Desulfofalx alkaliphila DSM 12257: one gene and its partner. The protein of the gene in region 1 interacts with the protein of each later gene in a pairwise test. Links are inferred from orthologs where the notes say so. Each region holds a gene or a part of one and is shown in the gene's direction. Other genes may lie near its edges.

What was found.
Region 2: the proteins of tsaE (region 1) and rlmB interact in binary tests that used the Escherichia coli proteins (3 or more experiments, as listed by UniProt). The link is inferred for Desulfofalx alkaliphila DSM 12257 from one-to-one orthologs.

Annotation. Positions count from the first base shown.
Region 1 is NZ_KL544001.1:51,353-59,440, forward strand. What follows is about bases 606-3,441. They hold tsaE (tRNA (adenosine(37)-N6)-threonylcarbamoyltransferase complex ATPase subunit type 1 TsaE), read left to right. Parts: upstream 606-1,700; coding sequence 1,701-2,183; downstream 2,184-3,441. Other genes in these bases: BR02_RS0113415 (amidohydrolase), read left to right, coding at 606-1,017; BR02_RS0113425 (response regulator), read left to right, coding at 1,081-1,482; tsaB (tRNA (adenosine(37)-N6)-threonylcarbamoyltransferase complex dimerization subunit type 1 TsaB), read left to right, coding at 2,170-2,892; rimI (ribosomal protein S18-alanine N-acetyltransferase), read left to right, coding at 2,903-3,337; tsaD (tRNA (adenosine(37)-N6)-threonylcarbamoyltransferase complex transferase subunit TsaD), read left to right, coding at 3,361-3,441. Also shown: more of BR02_RS0113415, read left to right, coding at 1-605; more of tsaD, read left to right, coding at 3,442-4,383; BR02_RS0113450 (phenylacetate--CoA ligase family protein), read left to right, coding at 4,667-5,968; BR02_RS0113455 (ACT domain-containing protein), read left to right, coding at 5,995-6,426; BR02_RS0113460 (5-formyltetrahydrofolate cyclo-ligase), read left to right, coding at 6,486-7,118; tatA (twin-arginine translocase TatA/TatE family subunit), read left to right, coding at 7,237-7,455. UniProt on the Escherichia coli protein: Required for the formation of a threonylcarbamoyl group on adenosine at position 37 (t(6)A37) in tRNAs that read codons beginning with adenine.
Region 2 is NZ_JONT01000029.1:346-4,717, reverse strand. What follows is about bases 1-2,995. They hold rlmB (23S rRNA (guanosine(2251)-2'-O)-methyltransferase RlmB), read left to right. Parts: upstream 1-1,122; coding sequence 1,123-1,869; downstream 1,870-2,995. Other genes in these bases: sigH (RNA polymerase sporulation sigma factor SigH), read left to right, coding at 2,516-2,995; BR02_RS0111595 (NYN domain-containing protein), read left to right, coding at 1,862-2,368; thyX (FAD-dependent thymidylate synthase), read left to right, coding at 343-1,110; BR02_RS0111610 (Mini-ribonuclease 3), read left to right, coding at 1-296. Also shown: more of sigH, read left to right, coding at 2,996-3,160. UniProt on the Escherichia coli protein: Specifically methylates the ribose of guanosine 2251 in 23S rRNA.

The DNA of each region.
Region 1 (8,088 bases):
GCCATACCGGCCGGCTGTACCCTTGTAGATGTTTCCGGTAAGAAGGTGTTTCCGGGCTTAATTGATGCCCACACACACCTGGGAATATTTGAGGAGGTATACCGCGTGGAAGGCAGCGACGGTAACGAAACCAGTGATCCGGTAACCCCTGAATTAAGGGCCGTAGATGCCATAAACCCCGGTGATGCCGCCTTTGCAGATGCCCTGTCCGGTGGGGTTACAACTGTGGTCATCGGGCCGGGCAGTGCCAATGTCATTGGTGGGGAAATGGTGGTTTTAAAAACCGCCGGTAATTTGGTGGATAAAATGGTGGTGAAAAAGGCCGGTATAAAGGCCGCCCTGGGGGAAAACCCCAAAAGGGTATATGGTGGCGATAAAAAGGCCCCCATAACCAGGATGGCAAACGCCTTGCTCTTGCGCCGGGCCCTGGCAGAGACAATTAACTTTATAGAAAAAAAATCAAATGAACGCAACTTGAAATTAGAAGCTTTGGTGCCTGTTATTGAAGGTAAACTGCCCTTGAGGATACATGCCCACCGGGCCGACGATATTGCCACTGCTGTCCGCATTGCCAAAGAATTCAATATTAAAATTACCATTGAGCATTGCACAGAGGGCTATAAGGTGGCGGATTTACTGGCTGAAAACAATATACCTGTCGTCATCGGGCCCATTATTACCAACCGCGCCAAGGTGGAGTTGCAGGGGGTCAGTCTCCAAAATGCTGCGGCACTGCATGCCGCAGGAGTAAAGTTTGCTATTATGACAGATCATCCGGAAGTACCAATCCACTACTTATCATTGTCGGCAGCACTGACATTGCGGGCCGGCTTACCTGAGGAGGAAATGCTTAAAGCCATAACCATCAATGCCGCGGAAATATTGGGCTTAGAAGACCGTTTGGGAAGCATAGAGGCTAATAAGGATGCCGACCTAATAGTGACGAATTACCCACTGTATGACATTCGCTGTCAAGTGGAACAGCTTTATATACAAGGGGAGAGAGTTAATTGGTAATTAGAAAAAAGCCGGCAATTAGCAGTATATATATAAAACGCCTGGGGGTTGGAGGTATTTCTTATGAAAAAGAATAAGTTTAAAATACTGGTGGTAGATGACCAACCCGGATTGAGATACTTAATGGAGGTTATCCTGCGAGAGACCGGTCATCAAACCCAAACCGCTGAAAATGGTTTAGATGCCCTTGAAAAGGCTCGTCATTTTAAGCCGGATTTGGTGTTCATGGATATAAGAATGCCGGTAATGGATGGTTTGGAGGCGCTGGGTAAAATTAAAATTATGCTGCCTAACACAGAAGTAATTATGATGACTGCCAATAGTACAGAGGATTCCTTCAGTACGGCCATGCAAAAGGGGGCCTTTAAATGTATGGCCAAACCCTTTGACGTGGAGGATATTAGAAAAACCATTGATGAATTTATCTGGGAAAAGGAAAAAACCAGTGATACCTTCGCCTTGTAAGGGCCAACCTGTTACAAGTAAATACTTTTGGTTAAAAGAGTGCCATAGGGTACTCTTTTAATAATTATTTATAAGGGGTTTTCCCATAGATGCCGTCACTGTGGTATTATTGGTATGTTATTTTTTCTCGGCTCTGTTTATAATAAACATAGTATTGACCAGGGCCGGATTATCCTCTGTGGCATGGAAGCTTAGGGAAATAATTATTTAGGTAAGGGATGTTAGCGATGAATGTATTAACAACAAATTCAGCGGAAGAGACAAGGCAGGTAGGGGTTTTACTGGGAAGATTATTTGAACCGGGGGATATTTTATGCATGTATGGGGATTTGGGAGCAGGGAAAACTGCCTTATCCCAAGGGGTGGCCCTGGGTTTGAATGTTAACGAACATGTAACCAGTCCTACTTTTACCTTGATTAACGAATATCAAGGCAGAATCCCCTTATATCACATGGATGTGTACCGGCTGGGGGGGCCCGATGAGATGGACGACCTGGGCTATGAGGAATATTTCTACGGTGACGGGGTGACCTTGGTGGAATGGGCCAACCTGGTGAAGGAAGCCTTGCCCGCTGAAAGGCTGGATCTGCAGATAATTAAACGGGGGGATAATGAACGCCTGTTAAGGTTTATTCCCTGGGGCAAAAGATATAATATATTAGTTGAGGAGTTGTTAAAACTTGTACGTGCTGGGGATTGAAGCGGCTACGCCGGTGGCCGGTGTAGCAGTGATAGATGAAAAAAAGGTGCTGTCTGAAAGGTTTGTCAATAATAAACGAACCCACTCCGTTAATTTACTGCCAATGGTAAAGGCAGCCATTGAGGAGGCCGGTATAAATAAAGAAGAGTTGGCTTGTATTGCGGTGTCTGCCGGGCCGGGTTCATTTACCGGTTTGCGTATCGGCATGACCACCGCAAAAACCCTGGCTCAAGTATGGAATATACCGGTGGCGGCGGTGCCCACCTTAGATGCCCTGGCTTATTCCTTGGCGGGATACAAGGGTTTGATTTGTCCCATTTTAAATGCCAGAAAAAATGAAGTCTATGCGGCGGTCTACAGGGGAAGACCGGGGGAACTGGAGCGGTTGGCCGGCCCCATGGCTGTTTCCTGCGGTGAGCTTATGGAAGAGCTAAAAAAATGGACAGATGATGTTTTGTTTTTAGGTGACGGAATAGATCTATATCGGGAGCAACTGTTGCAGGAACTGGGTGAAAGAGTATTTTTTGCTCCCAGGGCAGTGGCCCTGCCCCGGGGTGCAGTGGTGGCAGAACTTGGTTTGGAAATGTATAAAAGGCAAAGGGTGGCCTCCCCCCTGGAGGTTACGCCGGAGTACATTCGCCCCTCGGAGGCAGAGGTGAAGTGGGCTGAAAAACAAAAAGCCGGTGGTAAATGTGGCTGCGGAAATTAGTTATACTGAGATGAAATTAGAACACCTGCCGGGTGTGCTGGTTATTGAGGAGTTGTCATTTTCAACCCCCTGGTCCCATCATGCCTTTTCATATGAAATACTACATAATAATTTTAGCTGCTACCTTGTGGCTTTAATAGGGCAGCGGGTGATTGGCTATGCGGGCATGTGGCTGGTGCTGGATGAGGCCCATGTGACTAATATTGCGGTGCACCCGGACTTTCGCAACAAAAAGGTGGGGCGGGGGCTCATGCTAAACCTTTTGGCCCATGCGGTGGCAAAGGGTGCCACAAGGATGACCTTGGAAGTGCGCCCTTCAAACACCAGGGCCTTAAGTCTGTATAAGGGCTTGGGCTTTAAAAGGAAGGGTATAAGAAAAAAGTACTATACCGATAATGACGAAGATGCCATTATCATGTGGAAAGAGGACTTGGTTCAAGGTTAATTTAGAGTTAGGTGGTTGAAAAATTGAGTGTAACTATACTGGGTATTGAAACTTCCTGTGACGAAACTTCCGCTGCGGTAATAGTGGACGGAGTGACCGTCAAATCAAACATTATTGCCTCCCAGGTGGAGCTGCACCGGAAATTTGGCGGTGTTGTTCCTGAGGTGGCCTCCCGCAAGCATTTGGAGCTGATTAACCATGTTGTGCTGGAGGCCCTGCAGCAGGCGGAAATAACCCATAAAGAAATAGATGCGGTGGCGGTGACCTACGGCCCAGGCCTGGTGGGAGCCCTGCTGGTGGGTGTGGCGGCAGCCAAAGCGATGGCCTATGGTTTGCAGCTGCCCCTAATTGGCGTCAATCATATTGAAGGGCACATTTATGCCAACTTTCTTCACCGGCCCCATTTGGAATTCCCATCCCTGTGCCTGGTGGCATCGGGAGGCCACTCTGACCTGGTGCTGATAGAGCGCCACGGCAGTTACAGGTTACTGGGCCGTACCCGGGATGATGCTGCCGGCGAGGCCTTTGACAAGGTGGCCAGGGCATTGGGCCTAGGCTATCCCGGCGGGCCCCTAATAGACAAATTGGCACGGGAAGGTGACCCCGCAGCCATTGCCATGCCCAGGGCTTACCTGGAGGAGGGCAGCTTAGACTTTAGTTTCAGCGGTTTAAAGTCTGCGGTGCTAAATTACTTAAATAGGGCACGGCAAAAGGGTTTAAAGGTAGACAAAGCCGATCTGGCAGCAGGTTTTCAACAGGCGGTTGTGGATGTGTTGGTGGATAAAACTGTCCTTGCTGCCCAAAAACACAAGGTAAAAACGGTGATGTTAGCGGGGGGAGTGGCGGCAAACAGTCAGCTGCGAAGGCAACTGCAAGGGGCAGCCCGGCAGCATAACATGCAAGTAACTTACCCACCGCCGGTGCTCTGTACCGATAACGCCGCCATGATTGCCTGTGCAGGCTACTACAAATACCTACGGGGCGATTTTGCCCCCCTGACCCTAAACGCCGTACCGGGGCTTGGCTTAGGGGCAGATAAATACTAATATTTATAACTGACATATAATTCACATTTTCCCACCGTCTTGTGGATGTTTGGTTGTGGATAATGTTGATAAGTCTGTGTATAACTTGAGAATAAAGGGGTTAATTTGTGGGTTTTTGTCCGAACACTGATCAATAGGGATCAAAATTAGGTAGTTTACAGCCGGCCACAGCCGGCAGCCGGTGATTTTTTTAATCTTTTGCCTTGGCCGGGCAGGGAACAAAATACTTTGTGTTGAATAAAGCATATTTATGTATCATAAATATGCAGGGAGGTTAGTGCGGATGTATTGGCAAGAAAAGTATGAAACCATGTCCCGGGAGGAACTGAGGGAATTACAGTTTACCCGTCTCAAAGCGCTGGTTGAGCGATTATATAACCAGGTGCCCTTTTATAAAGAGCGCTTTAAAGAAAAGGGCATTCTTCCCGGGGACATAAAAAGTTTGGAAGATTTAAAACACCTGCCCTTCACCACCAAGCAGGATTTGCGAGATACCTACCCCTTTGGTATGTTTGCGGTACCCATGGAGCAGGTTCTTCGCTTACACGCGTCAAGCGGTACAACCGGTAAGCCCATCGTTGTCGGTTATACAAAAGAGGATTTAGAAACCTGGGGTCATCTGGTGGCTCGCTGTCTAAAGATGGTGGGAGCCTCCCCAAAGGATGTGGTACAAAATGCCTACGGCTATGGCCTGTTTACCGGCGGCTTAGGTATTCACTACGGTACAGAAATATTGGGTGCCACCGTGGTGCCCATATCCGGCGGAAATACCGACCGGCAATTGATGTTAATGCAAGACTTTGGTACCACTGTGCTTACCTGTACTCCAACCTATGCCCTATTCTTGGCAGAAGAAGCCCATGCCGGCAGGGTGGACTGGGATCGCATAAAATTAAAAATTGGTATATTCGGGGCGGAGCCATGGTCTGACGCCATGCGCAAACAGTTGGAGGAAAGATGGAATATTAAAGCCATTGACATATACGGCTTGTCTGAGGTGCTGGGCCCGGGGGTTGCCTGTGAGTGCTTGCACCAAAACGGCCTACACGTCTTTGAAGACCATTTTATTCCGGAGATAATTGATCCCGATACCCTGGAGCCGCTTCCTTTTGGCCAAAAGGGGGAATTGGTTTTCACCTCTTTAACAAAGGATGCTTTTCCTGTGCTGCGTTACCGCACCAAGGACATATCCGTACTTTATGCTGACAAATGCGACTGCGGCCGCACCCACATACGGATGGAGCGGATCACCGGACGCACCGATGACATGCTTATCATTCGGGGCGTAAACGTTTTCCCCAGTCAAGTGGAAAGTGTTTTATTGGAATTTGGCGAGACAGAACCCCACTACCTACTGGTGGTTGACCGTAGGGGTAGCATGGATGATTTGGAAATCAGGGTGGAAGTTTCCGAAAAAATGTTTTCAGACAAGGTGCGGGGCTTAGAGGACTTAGAAAAACGTCTTCGGGCCAGAATACTTAGCGTCTTAGGCATTTCGGCCAAAATAAAGCTGGTGGAACCTAAATCAATACCCAGAAGTGAAGGAAAGGCTAAGCGCATCATAGATAAACGTTTAATGGAATAATGCACCATAAAAAGGGAGGGAAAACAATGAAGGTACAACAAATATCCGTCTTCTTGGAAAACAAGAGCGGTCGTCTGGCCCGGGTAACTGAGGTGCTGGGAGAGAACGGTATTAATATTAGGGCGCTCTCCATAGCAGATACCACTGATTTTGGTATACTGAGACTAATTGTTGATGACCCCGAAAAGGCCGTTCCGGCACTTAAAAAGGGCGGTTTTGTGGTCAGTACCACCGATGTACTGGCTGTGGAAGTGGATGATAAACCGGGTTCTTTAAGTGAAGCAATGCGTTTGCTGGAACAGGCAGCCATAAACATTGAGTATTTATATGCTTTTGTGCAAAAGAATCCCCAAAAGGCACTGGTGGTATTTAGGGTTGAACAGGTGGATCAAGCTATCCGTGTATTGCAGGATAACGGTGTTACCCTAATGCCCAGCCAAGAGGTTTATAAAATGTAATTATAATATTTCCCCCTGCTTGGGGGAATATTTTTTACTGGCAGCATATTATAAAAATATTGACAGACAATTTTGTAAAAATAGAACTTTTCAAAGCAGGATTTCCCATGAATAAGGTAGAAGTAAGAAAATTAGTTTTAAGAAGAAGAGAATCAATGTCGCCGGGCGAGGTTATGTGCAATAGTGAAAGAGTAAAGACTAACCTCTTTGCTTTACCGATTTTTCAAAAATCTCAAGTGGTAATGGCCTATATGTCCTTCAGAAACGAGGTGGCCACCGAGCAAATAGTAAAACAAATGCTGGATCAAGGGAAGAAAGTGGCTATTCCAAGTGTTAATAAAGAACACCGTCTTATGGTACCTTCTCTGGTGACAAATATTTACAGCGATCTAGTCCCTGGCTGCTATGGTATACTGGAACCGAAGCCGTCATCGGTAAAGCCTGTCAAGCATAGTGACATTGATGTGGTTCTGGTGCCCGGTGTTGCCTTTGACCCCAAAGGCAACCGCCTGGGTTATGGAGGGGGGTACTACGATCGTTTTTTGTCCCGATGCAGAGCCGACGCAGTTTTTATAGCCCTCTGTTATCAATTTCAAGTGTTAGACGATCTGTCTCAAATAATTGAGGAACATGACCAAAGGGTACATTACTTGGTAACTGACAGCGAAGTGATTAATATCAAAGTCCTGTAATTAAATTATTAAATCCGGGTAATATTTGGCTGTTATAAGAATATTTAACTACTATAACGGCTTTTCGTAGTTTACCGAGGTTACCAGGTTAAATTTATTTTTGAAAGGAGGGGGAATTATGGGTACAGGATTGCTTCAACCAATGCATATCCTACTGATCTTAATTGTAGTATTGATTATCTTTGGCCCCGGTAAACTACCTGATGTGGGCAAAGCCATAGGCAAATCAATACGCGAATTTAAAAGTGCCACTGCGGGAGATGATCCTAAAAAGGATGATCCCCAGAAGGCTGAAGCAAAGCCCAATAAAGATACTGACGTAACCGATACTAAATAGCAACCTAAGGATGGTATCCAGAGGGGGGTTGGAATTTTATATGAGTAAATTAAGCAGGCGCGAGTTTCTTAGAAATATAGGTCTGGGCACTGCCGGCTTATCATTGTTCGCCGCACCGGCGGCAATGGCGGCAGAGTCACAGGCCATAGATAACAGTGGTTTAAATACAAAAATTACAAAATTAAAAGAAACCTATACAGTTTGTGCTTACTGTGGATGTGGTTGTGGAATATTGTTATACCATGATGACCAGTTTATTGTTTTCGCAGAAGGTGATCCCGATCACCCAATTAACCAAGGAACACTTTGTACCAAGGGAAATGCCATTATAGATGCTTATAATATTATAGATAAAGAGGGCAGTAGAGCAATCAATCCCAAGCGTATTACCAAGCCTCTCTACCGTGCTCCCGGAAGCACCCAGTGGCAAGAGATTAGCTGGGATGAGGCATTGAGTGAAGTAGCCAAAAGAATTAAAGAAACCCGTGATAAAACCTTTGAAGAAAAGGACGAAAAGGGTGTTACAGTTAACAGAACAACTGCCATAAATACACTGGGCAGTGCTTCCCTGGACAACGAAGAAAACTATTTGCTTCATAAAATGTTTAGGGCCTTGGGCATTGTAAACATTGA
Region 2 (4,372 bases), on another replicon or contig:
TTGCCAAAGGCTTGGTTAGGGCAAATAAACTACATAGGCAGGCCATAAAATATGTGCGGGCCGGTTCGCAGGCTAAAATTTTATTTGCCCTGGAAAACAAGCTTACCGATGAAGAAGTTGCTGTGGTGCGCAGGGGCAGAAATGCCAAGTCCGGCCATGTGCCCAAGGGCTCCCGGGTGATGGAGTATCGCCACAGCACGGCCTTTGAAAGTTTGATAGGCTATTTGTATCTAAAGGGCGACCTTGCCCGTTTAAACGAAATACTTGAAATTGCCCATGGGGTTATAGAAGAGTGATACTACTTTGGCGGTGCCTGCCGGCCCGCCGGTTAAGGAGAATAATATGGGTAGTAAAGAGCTAAATGTAAAGCTGCTGCGCTATACGCCCAATGCCGAAGAAATAGTGGCCATGGGCGCCAGGCTGTGCTATTCTGCGGCCTCAATTGATGAGGTGGCAGGGGGTATAGCTGTCCGAGATCAGGGTGATTTTATAAGAAAATTAATGGACATGGGACACCATACCCCCTTTGAACATGTAACCTTTACCTTTGGGGTGGAGGGTGTGTCCAGAAGCCTGCTGGCTCAAATCACCAGGCACCGCATTGCCAGTTTCAGTGTGCAGTCCCAACGCTACGTGGGAGAAACCTCTACCCAGAACCGGGGAGAAACCTTTGGCTACATTGTGCCGCAAAAGGTGAAGGAACTGGGTCAAGAGGCCGAAGAAGAATTCCACCGTCAAATGCAACAAATACAAGAGTGGTACGACGGCTGGGTGCAGCGCTTTGGCGGTGATCGTTCATCGTATGAAGATGCCAGATTTGTTTTGCCCAACGCGGCGGAAACAAAGCTGGTGGTGACAATGAATGCAAGGGAGCTAATGCACTTTTTTAATCTGCGCTGCTGCAACCGTGCCCAATGGGAAATTAGAAGGTTGGCCCACCGCATGCTGATGCTGGTAAAAGAAGTTGCTCCCACCTTGTTTGCAAAATCCGGACCCCGCTGCCTACAGGGAACTTGTCCTGAAGGCAAATTAAGTTGTGGACAAATGAAAAAGGTAAGGTTAAAATACCTTGCAGAGAGTGATAATAGCAATAAAACTACCTTGGAGTAATGGTGAGGAAAAATGTCTCAAGATATAATTGCAGGCCGCAACCCGGTTAGGGAAGCGCTGCGGGCCGGACGAACCCTGAATAAAATAATGGTGCTGTCCGGGGCCAGAACGGCGCCCATAAGAGAGATAATGGACATGGCCAGGTCCAATCGGGTGCCGGTACAAAGGGTGGACAAAAACCATCTGGACAAAATCACCGCCGGCGCCAGCCACCAGGGGGTGGTGGCGCTGGCGGCAGCGATGAATTATGTTGATCTTGACCATATAATAGACGGAATAAAAGACAGCCCCCCTTTTTTGGTTTTACTGGACGGAATACATGACCCCCATAACCTGGGGGCCATTATACGCACTGCCGATGCAGCCGGTGTACATGGGGTGGTTATACCCCAAAGGCGTGCCGTTCCCTTGACCTCAACGGTGGCAAAGGCATCGGCGGGCGCCATAGAACACCTGCCGGTGGCCAGGGTAACAAACCTGGCCCAGACCATTAAAAAGTTACAGGACAGGGGTTTTTGGGTTGTGGGTGCTGACATGGACGGGCAGCAAACACACTGGGAGTCGCCGCTGAACGGGCCCATTGCCTTGGTAATCGGTGGTGAAGGAAAGGGTTTGGGCAGGCTAATAAAAGAACGCTGCGACCTGGTTGTCAAGCTGCCCATGTTTGGCAATATCAACTCACTAAATGCGTCCGTGGCAGCGGCATTACTAATTTATGAGGTGGTGCGCCAGCGCACCCAAGGTAACAGCCATGCCTAATTATTATGTAATAGATGGATACAACGTAATTCATGCCTGGCCTGAGTTTGAAAACATCAGAGAGACTGCCCTCGACCATGCCAGGGATAAACTGATTTCCATAATGGCTAACTTTGCCGCTGCCACCGAGAGCCATGTGACGGTGGTGTTTGATGCCCACCTGGTGAAATCCGGGATTGAACATATGGAAAAAAGGTTTAACATAAAAGTCTACTACACTTCCCAGGGTGAGACGGCAGACGCCCTCATTGAAAGATTGGTCGGAGAGTTGTCCCTAAAGGGCAGGGTATACGTGGCCACATCAGACTGGGACGAACAGCGCATAATCTTTGGCCGAGGTGCATATAGATTAACGCCTAAGGAACTGGCAACATTGATAAAGAGGATCAAAAAAGAAACCAGGCGACATGCGGCCACTGATTTACCGGCGGAAGATTATTTGGAGAATAGACTGCAAGATGAGGTAAGGAAAAAATTTGAGCAATGGCGTAGAAGTTAGAACTAATCTATGCAAAAAAAGACATGCCCATCTTTTCTAGTTGACTAGCCTTTTTGATTTCAGTTATAATTGATATTGTAAGCATTTTGCTTCTTCACAAAACTAAAAAGCAAAGCTTTTTAAAAGTACAGAAAGCGGGGCGATGTAATGAGTGCCAATGCACAAAGAGAAGTTGCCGGAGATTATCACCTACTAATTGACGAAGAAGTTGTTGAATATGCCAGGCAAGGTGATAATGCCGCCTTGGAGTACTTGATTAACAAGTACAAAAACTTTGTGCGTGCTAAAGCCCGCAGTTATTTCTTGATTGGGGCAGATCGTGAAGATATTATTCAAGAAGGCATGATTGGGTTGTACAAGGCCATTCGTGATTTTAGGATGGATAAGCTATCTTCATTCAGAGCTTTTGCCGAGTTGTGCATAACCCGCCAGATAATTACCGCCATTAAGACGGCCACAAGACAGAAGCATATACCACTGAACTCATATGTTTCACTTAACAAGCCCATATACGATGAAGATTCTGATCGCACCCTGCTGGATGTTATTTCAGGTACAAAAATTACAGACCCGGAAGAACTGATTATTAGCAGGGAAGAATTTGATGATATAGAAGAAAAAATGGGGGAAATTTTAAGCTCCTTAGAGTGGAAAGTGTTGATGTCATATCTGGAAGGCAAATCATATCAAGAGATTGCCGAGGAACTAGACAGGCATGTGAAATCCATTGATAACGCCCTGCAAAGGGTAAAGAGAAAAATTGAGAGATACCTGGAAAAGAGAGAAGCCTAAGGAAAATAGCTGGATAATATTGATAGCTAAATAGTATTGACAATGGGCTCTGTATCTGTTAAGATAGACCTTGCGTTTGAGAGTTAAAATCTCAAAGAACCAGCCGGCGTAGCTCAATTGGCAGAGCAGCTGACTTGTAATCAGCAGGTTGCGGGTTCGAGTCCCATCGCCGGCTCCAGTTTTTATTACCGGCAAAATCCATTGACGGTATATTGTGGAGGAGTTCCCGAGTGGCCAAAGGGATCAGACTGTAAATCTGACGTCGGACGACTTCGTAGGTTCGAATCCTACCTCCTCCACCAAACATAAAAACTGCCAGAAAAAAGCTCTTGTCTTGTCTTTTTAATAATGGTATAATAACATTTGTCGACGCGGGGTGGAGCAGCCGGTAGCTCGTCGGGCTCATAACCCGAAGGTCGAGGGTTCAAGTCCCTCCCCCGCAACCAAATGCCGCCGTAGCTCAGTAGGTAGAGCGCATCCTTGGTAAGGATGAGGTCACCGGTTCAAGCCCGGTCGGTGGCTCCATAAAAAGCATCTAATAGGGCGGTGTAGCTCAGTTGGTCAGAGCACGCGGTTCATACCCGCGGAGTCGCTGGTTCGAATCCAGCCGCCGCTACCAAGCAAGTCCAGTGCATGCACTGGATTTTTTTGTGTTTTTTGTTAGCACTTGCAGGATTTCGCTTCTTGTTATAGAAATAACATACTGGCCTTGTGATACCGGTAGAAAAGTATAATTATAATTATTTTGGCAATAATTTAAAGACGTGTAAGAATTTTCAAGGAGGAGAGTTACCAAATGGCAAAGGAAAAATTTGAGCGGAATAAGGTGCACGTAAATATTGGAACCATCGGTCACGTTGACCACGGTAAAACCACACTGACCGCTGCTATTACTTCAGTGCTGGCCTCCGCCGGTGGCGCACAACTTAAAAAGTATGATGAAATTGACAATGCTCCGGAAGAAAGGGAGCGCGGTATCACCATCAACACCTCACACGTTGAGTATGAAACTGAAAACCGTCACTATGCACACGTTGACTGCCCTGGTCACGCCGACTATGTTAAGAACATGATTACCGGTGCTGCCCAGATGGACGGAGCCATATTGGTTGTATCAGCCGCAGACGGTCCCATGCCCCAAACCCGTGAGCACATTTTGCTGTCCCGTCAGGTGGGCGTGCCCTACATCTGCGTATTCTTGAACAAGGCAGA